4 regions of the Pseudarthrobacter sp. lyk4-40-TYG-27 genome follow, and region 1 is predicted to be linked to each of the others. Evidence: riboswitches for the same ligand, from Rfam matches in the RefSeq annotation. Region 1 holds a riboswitch; each other region holds the start of a gene.
The links. A riboswitch is a leader RNA that binds a small molecule or an ion and turns the genes downstream of it on or off. The one in region 1 is predicted to bind S-adenosylmethionine.
Positions count from the first base shown of each region.

Region 2: another riboswitch for S-adenosylmethionine. It lies ahead of metX (homoserine O-acetyltransferase MetX); the one in region 1 lies ahead of QRM96_RS13220 (aminotransferase class V-fold PLP-dependent enzyme).
Region 3: another riboswitch for S-adenosylmethionine. It lies ahead of QRM96_RS17550 (cobalamin-independent methionine synthase II family protein); the one in region 1 lies ahead of QRM96_RS13220 (aminotransferase class V-fold PLP-dependent enzyme).
Region 4: another riboswitch for S-adenosylmethionine. It lies ahead of QRM96_RS16055 (DUF1737 domain-containing protein); the one in region 1 lies ahead of QRM96_RS13220 (aminotransferase class V-fold PLP-dependent enzyme).

Region 1 covers NZ_JARVSH010000006.1:308,042-312,217, forward strand. Annotated here, with positions in the region: gene rsgA (ribosome small subunit-dependent GTPase A) at 1-962, shown strand, start outside; gene hisN (histidinol-phosphatase) at 1,007-1,831, shown strand; SAM riboswitch class IV at 1,973-2,086, shown strand; gene QRM96_RS13220 (aminotransferase class V-fold PLP-dependent enzyme) at 2,124-3,542, shown strand; gene QRM96_RS13225 (class I SAM-dependent methyltransferase) at 3,635-4,176, shown strand, end outside.
Region 2 covers NZ_JARVSH010000011.1:935-5,110, forward strand. Annotated here, with positions in the region: gene QRM96_RS18075 (VOC family protein) at 1-157, opposite strand, end outside; SAM riboswitch class IV at 343-457, shown strand; gene QRM96_RS18080 (bifunctional o-acetylhomoserine/o-acetylserine sulfhydrylase) at 501-1,826, shown strand; SAM riboswitch class IV at 1,926-2,041, shown strand; gene metX (homoserine O-acetyltransferase MetX) at 2,054-3,169, shown strand; gene QRM96_RS18090 (alcohol dehydrogenase catalytic domain-containing protein) at 3,290-4,176, shown strand, end outside.
Region 3 covers NZ_JARVSH010000010.1:88,280-92,455, reverse strand. Annotated here, with positions in the region: gene QRM96_RS17560 (DUF3151 domain-containing protein) at 1-378, shown strand, start outside; gene QRM96_RS17555 (uracil-DNA glycosylase family protein) at 461-1,093, opposite strand; gene QRM96_RS17550 (cobalamin-independent methionine synthase II family protein) at 1,305-2,513, opposite strand; SAM riboswitch class I at 2,526-2,630, opposite strand; gene QRM96_RS17545 (M14 family zinc carboxypeptidase) at 2,852-3,907, shown strand; gene QRM96_RS17540 (adenylosuccinate synthase) at 4,137-4,176, shown strand, end outside.
Region 4 covers NZ_JARVSH010000008.1:100,630-104,805, reverse strand. Annotated here, with positions in the region: gene opgC (OpgC domain-containing protein) at 1-2,312, opposite strand, end outside; SAM riboswitch class IV at 2,489-2,603, shown strand; gene QRM96_RS16055 (DUF1737 domain-containing protein) at 2,617-2,880, shown strand; gene QRM96_RS16050 (rhodanese-like domain-containing protein) at 2,877-3,287, shown strand; gene QRM96_RS16045 (O-succinylhomoserine sulfhydrylase) at 3,288-4,176, shown strand, end outside.

The DNA.
Region 1 (4,176 bases):
TGGGTGAGGACTCGGACAATGAGCGGGTGGTCATCGCTGCGCGGGCCCGCGAGCTTCGCCGCAATCCCGTGGTGGCCGGCGACTTCGTCTCCCTGGTGGGGGATGTCTCCGGAGCCCCGGACACGCTGGCCCGGCTGGTGAGAATTCAGGACCGCCGCACCCTGCTTCGCCGCAGTGCCGACGATACCGACCCCGTGGAGCGCGCCGTGGTGGCCAACGCGGACCAGCTGGTCATCGTCGTGGCGGCCGCCAACCCCGAGCCCCGCACAGGCTTCATTGACCGCGCCCTGGTGGCGGCCTACGACGCCGGGATCGCGCCGATCCTGCTGGTGACCAAGGCCGACGTCAAGGATCCCGCCGAGCTCCTCTCCAATTACACGCACCTGGACTTCCCCGTCATCATCAGCAAGACCGCCGACGCACAGGCCTCCGGGATCGACGCGCGGTCCGACGACGGCCTCTCCGCCCGGCTGGACAGCGCTGCGGTGGCCGCCCTCCGCGCACACCTCGACGGCACCGTCACCGTGATGCTGGGGCATTCCGGGGTGGGCAAATCCACTATGGTGAACGCACTCACGGGCGCCGAGCGCGCCACCGGCGGCGTCAACGCCGTCACCGGGCGCGGCCGGCACACGTCGTCGTCGGCACTGGCACTTCGGCTCGCGGACGCGCCGCCCGGCAGCTGGATCATCGACACCCCGGGGATCCGGTCCTTTGGCCTGGCGCACGTGGACCCGGACAGGATCCTGCGCTCGTTCCCGGATCTCTCCCCGGGCATCGAAAACTGCGAGCGGGGCTGCAAGCACACGGCAACGGCGGTCAACTGCGGGCTGGACGAGTGGGTGGACGGCGGACACGCCGGCCCTACCGGCGCCGCCCGCCTGGCGTCCCTGCGGCGGCTGCTCGGCGCCGATCCAAGGATGGAAGCACAGGAAACGAAGGAGCTTGGCAGCGTCAACTGACGCGTTCTCCCGGCAGAAACGCCCGCAGACGGTAGTTTGGAACCATGATCCAACCCGCTTCGAGTTACAACGATGACCTGCGCCTGGCCCACGTCCTGGCCGACTCCGTGGACGACCAGACGATGAGCCGGTTCAAGGCCCTGGACCTCCACGTCGAGACCAAGCCGGACCTGACGCCGGTCACCGACGCCGACAAGGCGGCCGAGGAGGCCATCCGAGGCCAACTCTCCCGCTCCCGGCCCCGCGATGCCGTTCTGGGTGAGGAATTCGGCAGCACCGGCCACGGCTCGCGGCGCTGGATCATCGATCCCATCGACGGGACCAAGAACTTCGTCCGCGGCGTCCCGGTCTGGGCCACGCTGATCGCCCTGGTGGACGAGGGCGAGCCGGTGGTGGGCGTCGTCAGCGCTCCGGCACTGGGCAAGCGCTGGTGGGCTGCCAAAGGCATGGGCGCGTACATGGGCAGGTCCCTGGCCGCCGCCACCCGGCTTCGGGTTTCCAACGTCTCAAACCTGGCCGACGCCTCCCTCTCCTATTCCAGCCTGGGCGGCTGGAAGGAACGCGGAAACCTTGACGACTTCCTCGGCCTGACGGAAGACGTGTGGCGGACCCGGGCGTACGGAGACTTCTGGTCCTACTGCATGGTGGCGGAAGGCTCGGTGGATATCGCCTGCGAACCCGAACTGAACCTGTACGACATGGCCGCCCTGGTACCGATCGTGGTGGAGGCCGGCGGCCGCTTCACGTCCCTCGAAGGCGAGGATGGCCCGTTCGGCGGCAATGCCCTGGCCACGAACTCGATCCTGCATTCAGAGGTGCTGCACCGGCTGAACCCGGACCTCGACGACCTGCTCCAGCAGTCGCCCTAGCGGCACAATAATCGAACAATACGACGCCGGACGCCTCCTTGAGGGGGCGTCCGCGGCCGTTTCTTCGGCAGGGCGTAACAAAAGCCTTAACAATTGCCGCGGCTTTAGTCCTGCCCATTCCATGTTCTACGCTTTTATCCAGGTCACGAGTGCCAGCGCAAAACCCCGGTTTGCTGGCCGGCAACCCTCCATTCGCGGTGGGGTGCCCCGGGTGACGACCAGGCCGGTCCGGAGCGGATACGGCAAGCGCGGATTCCACTGTGCCGGAGTCCTGTATCCAAGTGAGGTCTCTGTGACAACTGCCACCGTCTCCCCCCTTTCCGCCACCGCCAACGCCGCCGCGGCGGATCCGCGACAGGCCGTCGCCGGCCGGCCCCTCGCCGCGGTCACCGGCGCCGAGATCCAGGCGCCGCTGATCTCCGGCGGCCACGTCCGCTACGCAAACCTCGACTACGGCGCCTCCGCACCGGCGCTGTCAGTGGTGTCCGCGTACCTGAACGAGATCCTCCCGTACTACGCGAGTGTCCACCGGGGCGCCGGCTACGCATCCCAGATCAGCACCTCAGTGTACGAAAACGCACGCAACATTGTCCGCGACTTCGTGGGAGGGCGCCCCGGCGATTCGGTCGTCTTCACCCGCAACACCACCGACTCCCTGAACCTGCTGGCCGGCTGCCTGCCGCTGGCGGACGGCCGCCCCGCCGGAGATGTCCTTTACCTGGACATCGAACACCACGCCAACCTCCTGCCCTGGCAGGGCGTCCCGCACCGCAGCATTGTCGCCGCGGACACCATCAGCGGCACTTTGGAGGCAGTCCGCACCGAACTTGAGCAGGGCGGGGTCAGCCTGCTGGCCGTCACCGGCGCTTCCAACGTCACCGGCGAGATCCTCCCCATCCGGGCCTTGGCCGCGCTGGCGCACCAGTACGGCGCACGGATCGTGGTGGACGCCGCCCAGCTTGCGCCGCATCGCCGGGTGGACATCAGCACGGACGACGTCGACTACCTTGCGTTCTCCGGGCACAAGCTCTACGCGCCGTTCGGCGCAGGCGTCCTGGTGGGACGTGCTGACTGGCTGGACGCCGGTGTCCCGCACCTGGCCGGGGGCGGTGCCGTCAAGGAAGCAAGGCTCGACGGCGTCAGCTGGGCCACCGGCCCGGCCCGCCATGAGGGGGGATCGCCCAACGTCCTGGGAGCCGCCACGCTGGCCCGCGCCACCCAGGTGATCGCGGAACTGGACCAGGAACGCTGGCACGCCCACGAGTCCGCCATCCGCTCCTTCCTGGTGGAGGGCCTCCAGGGCATCGACGGCGTCACCGTCCACCAGATCTTCAAGGACACCAATCCGGAAACGGACACCATCGGCGTGGTCAATTTCTCGGTTGCAGGCTACGACGCCGGGCTGGTGGCCGCCTACCTCTCGGCGGAGCACGGCGTGGGCCTGCGGGACGGACGCTTCTGCGCCCACCCGCTGCTGAAACGCCTGGGCCTGCCCAACGGATCACTCCGGGCGAGCTTCGGCGTCGGATCCCGGCTGGAGGATGCCGAACGCCTTCTTGCCGGCATCCGCGCACTGCGCAGCAACGGACTGGGCTGGGACTACGTGGTTGACGCAGGCCGTTGGGTGCCCGCCAACGACTCCCGCACCTACCCGCACTGGGCACCCAACACCCCGGGCACGGCCGGCGCGGCCCCCTGTATCGACGACTAGGGCTCCTCCCGCTCCTGCTCCCCCACCACATGTCCAAAGGGGGTGCGGTAAATTCGAGGGGCATCAACAGTCGGAATTGAAGGAGTCCACGCGTGGTTCGGGGTGGCCCCAAGCTTGATCACGGGCGCCGGCGGGAACTTGGCGGCAGTTTCCGCGACGGCGGACGGCACTACCAGCGCGTCAGGCCGGGCTACCCCGCGGAGTCAGCCCGGTGGCTGGTCCCGGCGCAGGCCCGTGACGCACTCGATGTCGGGGCCGGTACCGGGAAGTTTACGGCCCTGCTGCTGGAGCTTGGCCTGGAGGTAACCGCCATCGACCCTTCCACGGACATGCTCGCCCAACTCTCGGCACACTGCCCTGCTGCCACGGCCATGGCGGGGACCGCGGAGGCGACGGGGCTGGCCGAAGCCTCCTTCGACGTCGTCACCGTGGCGCAGGCCTGGCACTGGTGCGACGCGCTGCCTGCAAGCACCGAACTTGCCCGCGTCCTGCGCCCGCACGGAACGCTCGGACTCATCTGGAACCAACTGGATACCTCGGTGCCGTGGGTGCACAGGCTCTCCAGGATCATGCACGCCGGCGATGTGTACCGCCCGGGCCACAAGCCGGTGGTGGGGCCCGAATTCACCGGGCT
Region 2 (4,176 bases), on a different contig from region 1:
ATTTGTGCCCGGCGAGGGGGATGATCATATTCCGGGTGCCGAACCGGGGGTGGACCCCGCCCTTCACTGCCTCAACGCCGAGGGCAGTTGAAATACGTTCGGTAGTGGCCGCGAGGCCATCGTGTTCACAGGCGTAAGAGACGTGATCCATGCGCATGGCAACATCTTGGCACTTTGTGATCGGGCTCTCAGCTAAGGGTACCCTTACTGGAATCGTGGCTGTTCGGACCGTCCCCGCCCGTCAGCTGCCACCCTCGCGGGCCCCACGGCCCGCACACAGCGGCAAGACCATGTTCGTCACAATGCTGTCCCGGCCGGAGTGATGTTCCTACACTGGGCGCAGGTCATGAGTGCCAGCGTTAAGCCCCGGCTCGCTGGCCGGCAACCCTCCATCCGCGGTGGGGTGCCCCGGGTGAGGACCAGGCTGTCCGGCAATTGCCGGAAGCAAGCGCGGCCCGTGGTGCTCCCAGCATGCCGGGCCCATGTCATAGGAGACTGAGATGTCCAACGGATGGTCCTTCGAAACCCGCCAGATCCATGCAGGCCAGGAGCCTGACAGCGCCACCGGGGCCCGCGCCCTTCCCATCTACCAGACCACGTCATTCGTGTTCCCGAGCGCCGAGAGCGCAGCCAACCGTTTTGCGCTGGCCGAACTGGCGCCGATCTACACCCGCATCGGCAACCCCACCCAGGACGCGGTGGAGCAGCGGATCGCCAGCCTCGAAGGTGGCCTGGCCGCTTTGCTGCTGAGCTCGGGGCAGGCCGCGGAGACCTTCGCCGTCCTGAATATCGCCGAGGCCGGGGACCACATCGTGGCCAGCCCCAGCCTGTACGGCGGCACCTACAACCTGTTCGCCCACACCCTGAAGAAGTTCGGCATCGCGGTCACCTTCGTGGAAGATCCGGACAACCTGGATCAGTGGCGGAATGCCGTTCAGCCCAACACCAAACTGTTCTTTGGCGAGGTGGTATCCAACCCGCGCCAGGACGTCTTGGACATCGAAGGCATCTCCCAGGTGGCCCACGACGCCGGCGTTCCCCTGATCGTGGACAACACCCTGTCCACTCCCTACCTGATCCGGCCGCTGGAGTGGGGTGCGGACATCGTGATCCACTCCGCCACCAAGTACCTGGGCGGTCATGGCTCGGCGATTGCCGGCGTCATCGTCGACTCCGGCAAGTTCGATTTCGGCAAGGACCCCGACCGGTTCCCCGGTTTCAACACCCCGGATCCCACCTACAACGGGCTGGTCTACGCCCGGGACCTTGGCGAGGGCGGCGCACTGGGCGCCAACCTTTCCTACATCCTCAAAGCCCGTGTCCAGTTGCTGCGCGACCTTGGCTCGGCGGTTTCGCCCTTCAACGCCTTCCTGATTTCGCAGGGCCTGGAAACGCTGAGCCTGCGGGTGGAACGGCACGTTTCCAACGCCACGGAGGTGGCGCGCTGGCTGGAGGGAAGGGACGACGTCGAATCGGTCGCCTACGCGGGGCTGCCGTCCAGCCCCTGGTACGAACGGGGCCGCAAGTACGGGCCCAAGGGGACCGGCGCCGTCGTCGCTTTCAACCTGGCCGGGGGCGCGGAGGCGGGCAAGCGCTTCGTCGACGCCCTGGAACTGCACTCGCACGTCGCCAACATCGGCGACGTCCGTTCGCTTGTCATCCATCCGGCGTCGACCACCCACAGCCAGCTCTCGCCCGAGCAGCAGGTGGTGGCCGGCGTCAATCCGGGGCTGGTCCGCTTGTCGGTTGGCTTGGAGCACATCGACGACATCCTGGCCGACCTGGAGGCCGGTTTCCGCGCGGCCAAGGGCGGCGCCGACGCCTGACCGCCGGCACGCCGGGGCGCTGCCGGCCGGCAGCGCCGGGAAGTCACAACCAGTCACACTCTTGGCCTGGACCGGGGGGTGTTTCGTACACTCGAACCAGGTCATGAGTGCCAGTGACAGCCCCGGCTTGCTGGCCGGCAACCCTCCTTCCGCGGTGGGGTGCCCCGGGTGAAGACCTGGCCTGCCGGTCAAATGACGGCAGGCAAGCGCGTAGAAGAGGTCTTGCCATGACGGTTACCGTCGCCCGTAACACCATTCCCGAACACGGAGTTGTCCGCTACGCCTCCATCGGAGGACTCGAGCTCGAGGGCGGCGGCTACCTGCCGGATGTCACCCTGGCGTACGAGACCTGGGGCACGCTGAACGCGGACGGCAGCAACGCCATCCTGATCGAGCACGCCCTGACGGGCAGCACCCACGTGACCCGGGGCGACACCGACGAAGAGGGCTGGTGGGAACAGCTGGCCGGTCCTGGGGCGCCCGTCGATACGGACAGGTTCTTCGTGGTGTCCGTCAACATTGTGGGCGGCTGCTACGGGTCCACGGGCCCGTCGTCGGCCGCCCCCGACGGAGCACCCTGGGGCTCACGCTTCCCCCTGGTCACCCTGCGGGACAGTACTGTTGCCGAGGCCCGGCTGGCGGACCAGCTGGGCATCGGGAGCTGGTACGCCGTCCTTGGCGGTTCCATGGGGGGTGCCCGCGCCCTGGAGTGGGCGGTGACCTACCCTGGCCGGGTGCAGCGCTGCGCCGTCATCTCGGTCGGCGCTGCCAGCACGGCTGAACAGATCGCTTTCGCCCAGGCCCAGACCTTGGCCATCCGCCAGGATCCGAACTTCAACGGCGGCGACTACTACGGCGGACCGTGTCCGGAAGACGGACTGGCCCTGGCACGGCGGATCGCCCACATCACGTACCGGTCCGCCGCGGAACTGGAAGGGCGCTTCGGCCGGGAACCCCAGGCCCCCGAGTCGCCCCTGCACGGCGGACTGCTGGCAAACCGCGGACGCTACCAGGTGGAAAGCTATCTGGACCACCAGGGCAGGAAGCTCGTCCGCCGGTTCGACGCCAACAGCTATATCGCCCTCACCGAGGCGTTGATGAGCCACGATGTCTGCCGTGGCCGCGGGCCGCTGGCCGAGACCCTGGCCTCCGCCACCGCCCGGTTCTTCGTTGCCGCCGTGGACTCCGACCGGCTCTACTTCCCGTCCCAGTCCCGCGAATTGGCCCAGGCCCTGCCGGGTGAGGTTGACGTGCATATGATCTCGGCACCGATAGGCCATGACGGCTTCCTGACCGAGATCGGACAGCTGGGGAACCAGCTCCGGACGACGTTCCTGGCCTAGCTGCGCCCGTCCCGGCAGCGGCCGGCTGCTGCCCTGCGGTGCTTCCGGTGCACGCTGCCGGTGGACGCCGCGGTGCCACAGTGCTGCAGGCCCGGGGTGGAAGTACGGCATGATCGTGTCATGAAAGCCGCCGTCCTGTATTCGACCGTTCCCGCCGCCGGACAGGCACCAGGAAAACCCGCCTACGCTGACGCGAAGCCCCTGATCCTGCAGGAACTGGACCAACCGCAGCCGCGCGCCGGTGAGCTTGGGGTTGCCATCACCTATTCGAGCCTGTGCCATTCGGACCTGTCCGTGGTGGACGGCTCCAGGGTCCGGCCGCTTCCGATGGCATTGGGCCACGAGGCGGTGGGGCGGGTGGTGTCCGTGGGCGACGGGGTAGCCGATGTGTCCGTGGGAGACCACGTGGTGCTCGTTTTCGTGCCCAGTTGCGGCCACTGCCGGGCCTGCCGGGCCGGGAGGCCCGCGCTTTGCCACCGCGCTGCAGAGGTCAACGGCTCCGGTGACCTGTCGCATGGGCCGGCCTTGCTGCGCACGCCGGCGGGGGAGCGCATCAACCACCATTTGGGCGTCTCGGCGTTTGCGGATTACGCCGTGGTGGCGCGGGAGTCGGTGGTGGTGATTGACGACGACGTCCCGGACACCGTCGCGGCGATGTTTGGTTGCGCCGTGCTCACCGGAATGGGGGCCGTGCTCAATACGGCAGGCGTCAGCCCGGGGCAGTCCGTGGCTGTCTTCGGCATCGGCGCAGTAGGCTTATCGGCCGTCATGGCGGCCCGCCTCGCCGGGGCCGCCGGAGTGATTGCCATCGATCCGAATCCGGGCAAGCACCCCTTGGCCCTGGACGCCGGTGCCACGGCGGTGGGAACGCCTGCGGATGCGCCCCGTCTTGTTGCCGAGGCTGCCGGTGACGGGGTGGATGTGGCCGTCGAAGCAGTCGGCTCGGCCGGCGTGATAGCAACTTGCCTGGATCTGGTGACGCGGGGTGGCGCGGTTGTCTCGGTGGG
Region 3 (4,176 bases), on a different contig from region 1:
ACGCTCCTGCCTGCCGAGACCGAGGTCAATGCGCAGCTGGAAGCCGGGCACGAGGCCCTGGACCTGGTGGAAAAGCACCCCACGTCCTCACTGTTGTGGGCGATCCTGGCTGAGGAAGCGTGGACCGAGGGCCGGACCATCGACTCCTACGCGTACGCCCGAGTGGGCTACCACCGCGGACTGGACGCGCTGCGCCGCAACGGTTGGCGCGGCGTCGGGCCCATCCCGTGGGAGCACGAGCCGAACCGCGGGTTCCTCCGTGCGCTTTACTCGCTGGGCAGGGCTTCGTCGGCTATTGGGGAAGCGGACGAGCCGGAGCGGATCGAGAAGTTCCTGAACGACTCCGATCCCGCGGCGAAGGCAGCCATCGAGGGCTAGATACGACTAATTACGACGACGGCAGGTCACCTTCCCAGCGAAGGTGACCTGCCGTCGTCGGTGGTTGAGCCGCGTCGAAACCCTAGGCCTGGTGGGCGATGCCGGTGCGTGCCATGGCATCGGCGTACGCCGTGTGCATGTCCGCGAGGAACTCCTCCTGGCGGGCCGGTGAACCGGCGAAGGCGCGGCCACTCAGGGAGCGGACCTTGTAGGTCTTGAGGCCGCGGCGCCACAGCAGCGGGACTTCGGTCTTCAGCAGCAGGTTGGCCAGGCGGTTTGCCTCCGTGCCGTGCGCCACGATCACGGAGGCGCGGGGGACCAGGGCGAGGAACTTCAGCAGCGGCTTCAAACCTGCCTGCACCTGGTCCGGGGTGAATTTTCCGTTGGCCTCCCCCGGGACGTGCCACGGGTGGACGTTCCAGGGCATCACGAATTCCGGGCGCAGGCCCAGCTTCCACTGGATGCCCAGCATGCGGGTCGCGGCGTCCTGGTCACCGGCAGTGATGAAACCGGACTGGTCCATCTCGCCAATATTGGAGTACAGGCTGATGATGCGGCATTCCTCAACATCGTGCATGGGGTCCACGTAGGGCACCACGGTTCCGGGCTTCGCTTCCTGCAGGGAATCGCACAGCTCGTTGACAGCGGCAACGCTGGGCTCGTAACGGCGGCTCATGAGCTGTTCGTGGAATGTTTCGGGGGCCAGTGCGGTCATGAAGGGCTGGTTCTCCTGCGGGGATTGATGTTGCGTCCACCGCCGAAAATGGGCGCACGGTGGCGCAGCTCATCAACGGTGGTTAGTTGGGGTGGGCCGATTCCGGGTCGGCCTTTGCCAGTTTACCAAGCCCGGAGAAACGAAACGCCGGTCCAGCGCACCTCATTCATGGCGCAGTGGACCGGCGGTCATTCCCGGAAGGGGCGGATAACTACCAGAGGCGCACGGTGGCGCGGCGGGCGCCCTCGCCAAGAGCCTCCAGCTTGGCGAATGCGATCTGCGGATGCACCCGGCCGCCCAGGCCGCAGTCGGTGGATGCGATGACGTTCTCGCGTCCCACCAGCTTGGCGAAGCGGACAATCCGGTCCGCCACCAGGTCCGGGTGCTCCACCACATTGGTGGCGTGGGAGACGACGCCGGGAATGATCACTTTGCCCTCAGGAAGGGTGGTGTCCTCCCAGACACGCCATTCGTGCTCGTGGCGGACATTGGCCGCCTCGAAGGAGTACGCGCCGGCGTTGACCTGCAGCACTGAGCCGATGATGTCGGCGAATGGGATGTCCGTAGTGTGCGGACCATGCCAGGAGCCCCAGCAAACGTGCAGCCGGACCTGTTCCTGCGGAAGGTCCCGCAAGGCCCAGTTGGTGGCCTCGACGCGCAGCTGGATGAACTTCAGGTAGTCCTCCAGGGACGGCTCCGGGTTGATCTGGTCCCAGCTCTCGGCCAGGGACGGATCGTCGAGCTGGACCGTCAGGCCGGCGTCGATGATGGCTTTGTATTCCTCGCGCATCGCATCGGCGCAGGCGTAGACGAGCTCCTCATCGTTCTTGTAGTACTCATTGGCGACGCGGGCGCAGGAACCGGGGGAGAGGGACGCCACGAATCCTTCGCTGAGGCCTGCCGCGGCGAGCCCGGTCTTCAGGTTCTTGATGTCCGAAGCCACCAGGTCATGGCCGGTATATGTCAGGGGCCCGGCGATCTTGGGTTGGGACACGCTCTTCCGGTGCGCCAAGATCCCGGAGGAGGGATCGCTGTACGCCTCATTGAACGCCTGCCGGTCCCGCCGGTCGGGGAAGGACGTCAGGACAACGTTTCCGGGGGACGACCGCCGGACTTCGGCTTCAGCCCACCGGTCCACGGTGGTCGGCTCCAGGCCGCCGAGCCGGGCGAAGGAGTAGTTCCACCAGGCCCCGTAGTCCACGGAGTTGGACATCGTATGCCCGTACTCGCCGTCGTTGGGGATATCGATGCCCAGGTCCTTCTGGCGCTGGACCACGCCCACAACGGAGTCTTCCAGGAGCTCCAGGAACGCCGGGGTGATCCCGTCGGATTCCTTTGCGGTGTTGGCTGCGATGAGTTCATCGGTGCGAGGCAGGGACCCGGCGTGGGTGGCGCGAATATGGTCGGTGTTGAGGGGCATGCTGGAATCTTCCTTCCATCGGTCCTGGCAGTAGCACCTTCGGCCGGCAGCTTTCCTGCCGGACCGTGGTTGCTGCGGCGTCATTGAGCCAGGTCTCTCAGCCGCTCCGGATGGTCCACTCTTACCTAAATCCATGAACCGCCCGTGGGCAAATGCGGTTCAGAATACGGCGGATCAGTGTTGGGCGGTGGCGCTCCCCGGCAATAGCCCAACCCGTTCCCAGGTTTTGTCCAGTCTATTGACAGCTTTCGTCAAGCTTGGTTGGCTGTCTGTCACGGGCCGTAATGGGGAACATGGCGGCTGAACGCACCCGATGCACTCGAAAGAGGTAACGCACTGTGACGAAATCTTTGAGGACCCTTGCCGTATCCGGCGCGCTGGCGCTGGCCGTCTTCGCCGGGTCCGCCCCGATGGCCCACGCAGTTGGCGAAGGCCCGAACTACGGCGGCAACGGCCAGATCACCACCAGCAAGCTGGCTACGTACAGTCAGATGGTCTCCTTCCTGAAGGACCAGGACGCCAAGCAACCGGCCATGGAGCTGGAAGTGATCGGCCAGACGGTCAAGGGCCGCGATATCCACCTGGTCAAATACATCTCTGACCCGGCCAAGCCCACCATCCTCTACCTGACCCAGCAGCATGGCAACGAACAGCTCACCACCGAGGGCGCCATGGAATTCGTCAAGCACCTGGGCACGGGCAAGTCGTCCGGCATCCTGGACGGCGTCAATATCCTGATCGTGCCCATGCTCAATGCCGACGGCGCCATGGGGGACGTGAATTTTTCCTTGGACGACTACCTCGCCAAAGGCGACCGCCACCTGACGCGTTACAACGCAGAGGGCGTGGACCTGAACCGGGACCACGTGGCCAAGGTCCAGCCGGAGACCCAGGCGCTGCACAGCAACGTGATGCGCAAGTACCGCGTCGATTACATGATCGACCTGCACCACCAGGGCACCCGCGCTGAACGCGACGGCAAGCTGGTGTCCGGGTCAATCCTGTACCCCACCACCCCGAACGCCGATCCCGCCGTTGTCGAGAAATCCAAGCGGCTTGGTGCCGTGGTTTTCAACAACGTGGACTCCACCGGCTGGGGCCACCTGGGCAAGTACCAGGGCGGCAGTGCGGAGACCATCAGCCGCAACGGCATCTCCGTGGAATACGGCATTGCCACCCTGCTTTTCGAGATGCGCGGCATGTCGGACCACTACTTGGACGGCTACGCGCTGGGGCAGCGGAGCAACGGCTACCTGATCAAGCAGACGGTCACCACCCTGACCTCCACCGCCGCGGCGATCGCGGACGGTTCCATTGCCGACGCCGACACCTCCTTCTGGGACACTCTCGCCGAACAGACGTCCCGGCCGGCCGGGGAAGCCGAGGACGAGTAAGGGACCAGGCCCGCCGCAGTCCCTTGCGGGGCCGCGGCGGGCCCATCGAGTGGACAAAGTGCCTGATCCGCTAAACTTGGGTGGTAAGAGCCCCGGAACTCTTGCATCGCTGAGCCGCCCCGCGGTCCGGCGATGGCCGGTCTGTTCGGGGCATTCTCATGAACGGCGCTGCGCAGGTCCGCTCCCCGCGGCCGGACCCGGGCAGCCCGAACGAATGGGGGAGGATCCCATGCCAGCAATTGTGATCGTAGGAGCCCAGTGGGGCGACG
Region 4 (4,176 bases), on a different contig from region 1:
ACATAGAGCGTTGCGCGGCCCAGCGGGATCAGGAACCAGCCCAGCGCCCACTCAACCGGTTTCCAGTAGGCGCTGAGGAACGCATACGCCGCCACCACCAGCAAGACGACGTTGAGCAGGCGGCCCGGAGCCAGGTAGGTCCGGCCAAAGAGGGCGTCATACATGGCCCGGTAGGTGGCGTCCGGCATCAGCGCCAGCCGGACGTCGTAGTTGTTGGCCAAGTAGGGGTTGCCCCAGGATAGGAAGGCCAGGGCGACTGCAGCCACAGTACAGGCGGCCACCACCCAGGCATGGGCCGACAACCACGCGATAATGCTGCGCCGGTGGTATCCCACCACGAGCCCCAGCACGAACAGCACCTGCCACACCAGCAGCGGAAAAGAGTCCTCGAACTGCGACGGCAAAATCCGGAACCTGGTTCCGGCCCCCACGGCGTACACCGCCAGCGATACCACCAGGACCCATACGGCCTTTCCGCGGTTCAACAGGGCCAGGATCAAGGGGCTGGCCAGGAGCAGCACCACGTACAGGCCCATCACGTTGAACTGCCAGGGCCCGAACTGCAACAGCAGGATGGCCGGCAGGACCTGGGGCGGCACCGGGAACTGGAACAGCGACGACATCCCGGCGTAGAGGTCGTACGTCCGGCCGGCACCGTTATGCCCGGCCCCGCCGGTCCCCTGGTCCACGAACGTGGTCAAGGCGTCGGTGTGGAAGAACGGAAGCTGCGCGATGAGGAAGACGCCGATCAGCACCGACAGCGCGGTCACATAGAGCTTCCCCGCCCGGCGGGAGGTGAGGTCCACAACCTTGCCGAAGTCTTCCCTGGCCTTCGGCCCGTAGACCATGCCCACCACCAGGCCGGAGAACAGCACGAAGAGTTCGGCACCCGATACGAAGCCCACGGCCTCCTGGGTGAGCAGCTGGAACAGCGAGACCAGGCCCAGGTGGTTGACCACCACGAAGACAATGGCCATCCCGCGCAGCAGATCCACGCGCGAGTCCCTGTTTCCCGGCTCCTGGTAGCTCCATGCGGTGGCGGCGTTGACCCGGCGGGGAATCTGCCACAGCGCCGCCAGGAGGATGGCCATCGCCACGGCCACGGTCCAGACCGCAGCCCCGGACAGGGTGTTGGCCCGGACATACGATCCGTCCGCGGCCACATCGGTGACCGGCCCGGTGACCACAGCAGAGGACTTCAGCCGGTCCAGCGCAGCTTTGGCGATGGCGGGATTTCCGGTGAGCAGCCAGTCGATGCTGGCCACGCCGGTATCCCGGGTGCTGGTGCGCTCGTCCCACACCACCGCCGCCGTCCTGGCGAAAGCCGGCGAGGTGGCGGTACCCACCACCTGGTCCCACCAGGCCGTCTTGATATCCGCCTCCGGCGGTCCGCCCGCGGCAGGGCTGTAGAACGCCGACGTCTGGAGCAGTAGCGGCTTCCTGCGGACCTCCGCGTAGGCATTGTAGAAGTTCTCGCTGCCCGCGCCGGTCAGCATCTCCTGGAGTTCACCGGCACGCGGCACGGTGTTAACGGCAGCGGCGCCGGCAGTGTCGTCATGGTAGGCAGTCAGGCCCACCCAGTCCACGGCGTCGTCCCCCGGATAGTAGGGGGCGTAGGCGGCGTCGGAGCCGTTCCAGGCGCCGTCGCCGTTGGTGTCCAGGAGGGCGAAGCCGTCACTTCCAGGCTGCGGGGCATTCCTGCTCCGGTCAAAGGGGTAGTCCTTGCCCAGGTACGGCGCCCAGACCATGGCGGCCCGGCCGCCGTCGTCCTTTTTGACCGCTGCCGCGACCGCCTTGAAGGCCTCCCGGTAGGCGGCCGGCTGCTGCCCCCAGGCCACCCAGCTCGAGTTCATGTCCGGCGCAAACCGGATCAACAGCCGGCCCTTGAACCCGGAGGCCAGGTCGCGGACCTTGCCGGCGAAGGCTTCCGCTTCGGAGGCGCCGATCTGGTCCAGCGGCACCGTGGGCTTCACGGTGAGCATGGCGTGGGCGCCCTTGGCCGAGGCCTGCTGCAGGAACCCCTCGATGTTGTTCTGGTCCGAGTCGCGGAACGGCAGGCCGATGTCGTGGCCAAACACGGCCGGGCTCGCACCCAGCCGGTCGGAGAATCCAGCGGCGGTATCCTCGCCCCATTCAAGGACGGCACCCAGCCACGGCTTGCCTTGGTCCGGTTCCGCGGAGGCCGCCTGCGCAGCACCGGCGGGCGCCAGCAGCGCCAGGAGCACGACGACGGCGGCGGCCAGGAACGCCCCGGGGGAACGGTGACGGGCACGACGACGGCCGGCCTGGTGGTGCGATGTTGCTGCTCGCATGCTGGCAAGACCCCCCGGTACTCCCACTGTGACGGCAGGGCGGCGCCCCCGGTAGAAACTTTATCGGCCCGGCCGCCCTGCCGCGTTCCCGTGACGCGGTGGTCGCGGGCTCTCAATTACGGAACATGACGACGGCGGCCGTGCGGCTTGGCGGCGCAGGTGTTACGTTTTTGGGGAGTAATGAGTACCGGTGTTAAGCCCTGACTGGCCGGTCGGCAACCCTCCTCTCGCGGCGGGGTGCCTCAGGTGAATACTTGGCATATCGACCGATTCGAGCTGCAAGCGTGAAAGAAGGAGATCCGTCGTGTCTGACGCACCCGCCCCTGACGAAAAATTGTCCTACCGCCTGATTACGGGCCCGGACGACCGCTCCTTCTGTGAGCGGATCTCGGCTGCGCTTGCGGACGGTTACGTCCTGCACGGCAGCCCGGCGGCCACTTTCAACGGCAGCAGCGTCATCGTGGCCCAGGCCGTTGTCCTCCCGGCCGCCATCGCGTCGGCTGACGCCGCGGTGGCCACGGCTGTTGACGACCTGGAAGGCGAGTTCGACGGCGAGGGCCACGCATGAGCTACGCGGGAGACCTGACGCCGCAGGAAGCGTGGGCCAAGCTGGAGCAGGGCGCCATCCTGGTGGACGTCCGCACCGAGGGCGAATGGGCCCACATTGGCATTCCGGATACCAAGGCAACGGACAACGATCCGCTCTTCATCCAGTGGACCTTCCCCGGCGGCATCCCCAACCCCGATTTCGTGAAGGACCTCAAGGAGCAGGCGCCTGAGGACCCGGGCGCTGAGCTCGTGTTCCTTTGCCGTTCGGGCCAGCGATCCATCGCCGCGGCCGTGGCGGCCACCCAGGCCGGCTTCACTTCCTACAACGTCCTGGAGGGCTTCGAGGGGGAACCTGACCGCTACGGCGAACGGACCGTCAACGGCTGGAAGAACCGCGGCCTGCCCACCAACCTCGGAAAGAACTAAGTGACTTTCAATCAAGATGCCCCCGGCTGGAGCCCCGACACCCAGGCTGTCCGCGGCGGGCTGGACCGCACCAACTTCCAGGAAACCTCAGAGGCCGTCTTCCTGAATTCCGGGTTCGTTTACGAATCCGCGGCCGCGGCCGAACGCGCCTTCACCGGCGAGGACGAGCGCTTTGTGTACTCGCGCTACGGCAACCCGTCCGTGGCCACCTTCCAGGAACGGCTCAGGCTGCTGGAAGGCACCGAGGCCTGCTTCGCGACGGCGTCGGGCATGTCCGCGGTGTTCACGGCCCTGGGCGCGCTGCTTGCAGCCGGTGACCGCGTGGTGGCCGCCCGCTCACTGTTCGGGTCATGCTTCGTGATCCTGAACGAGATCCTGCCGCGGTGGGGAGTGGAAACGGTCTTCGTCGATGGCCCGGACCTGGACCAGTGGCGCGAGGCCCTGTCCAAGCCCACCACCGCCGTCTTCTTCGAATCCCCGTCCAACCCGATGCAGGAAATCGTGGACATCGCCGCGGTGAGCGAACTGGCCCATGCCGCCGGCGCCACGGTAGTTGCGGACAATGTCTTCGCCACTCCCCTGCTGCAGCGCTGCGGGGACCTGGGCGCGGACGTCATCGTGTACTCCGGCACCAAGCACATCGACGGGCAGGGCCGGGTCCTGGGCGGTGCCATCCTGGGCACCAAGGAGTTCATCGACGGCCCGGTGAAGCAGCTGATGCGCCACACAGGTCCGGCGCTTTCGGCGTTCAACGCCTGGGTCCTGACCAAGGGCCTGGAAACCATGAGCCTGCGCGTCCGGCACTCCTCGGCCACCGCCCTGCGGCTCGCTGAATGGCTCGAGGAGCAGCCTGCCGTGAGCTGGGTGAAGTACCCGCTGCTGACATCGC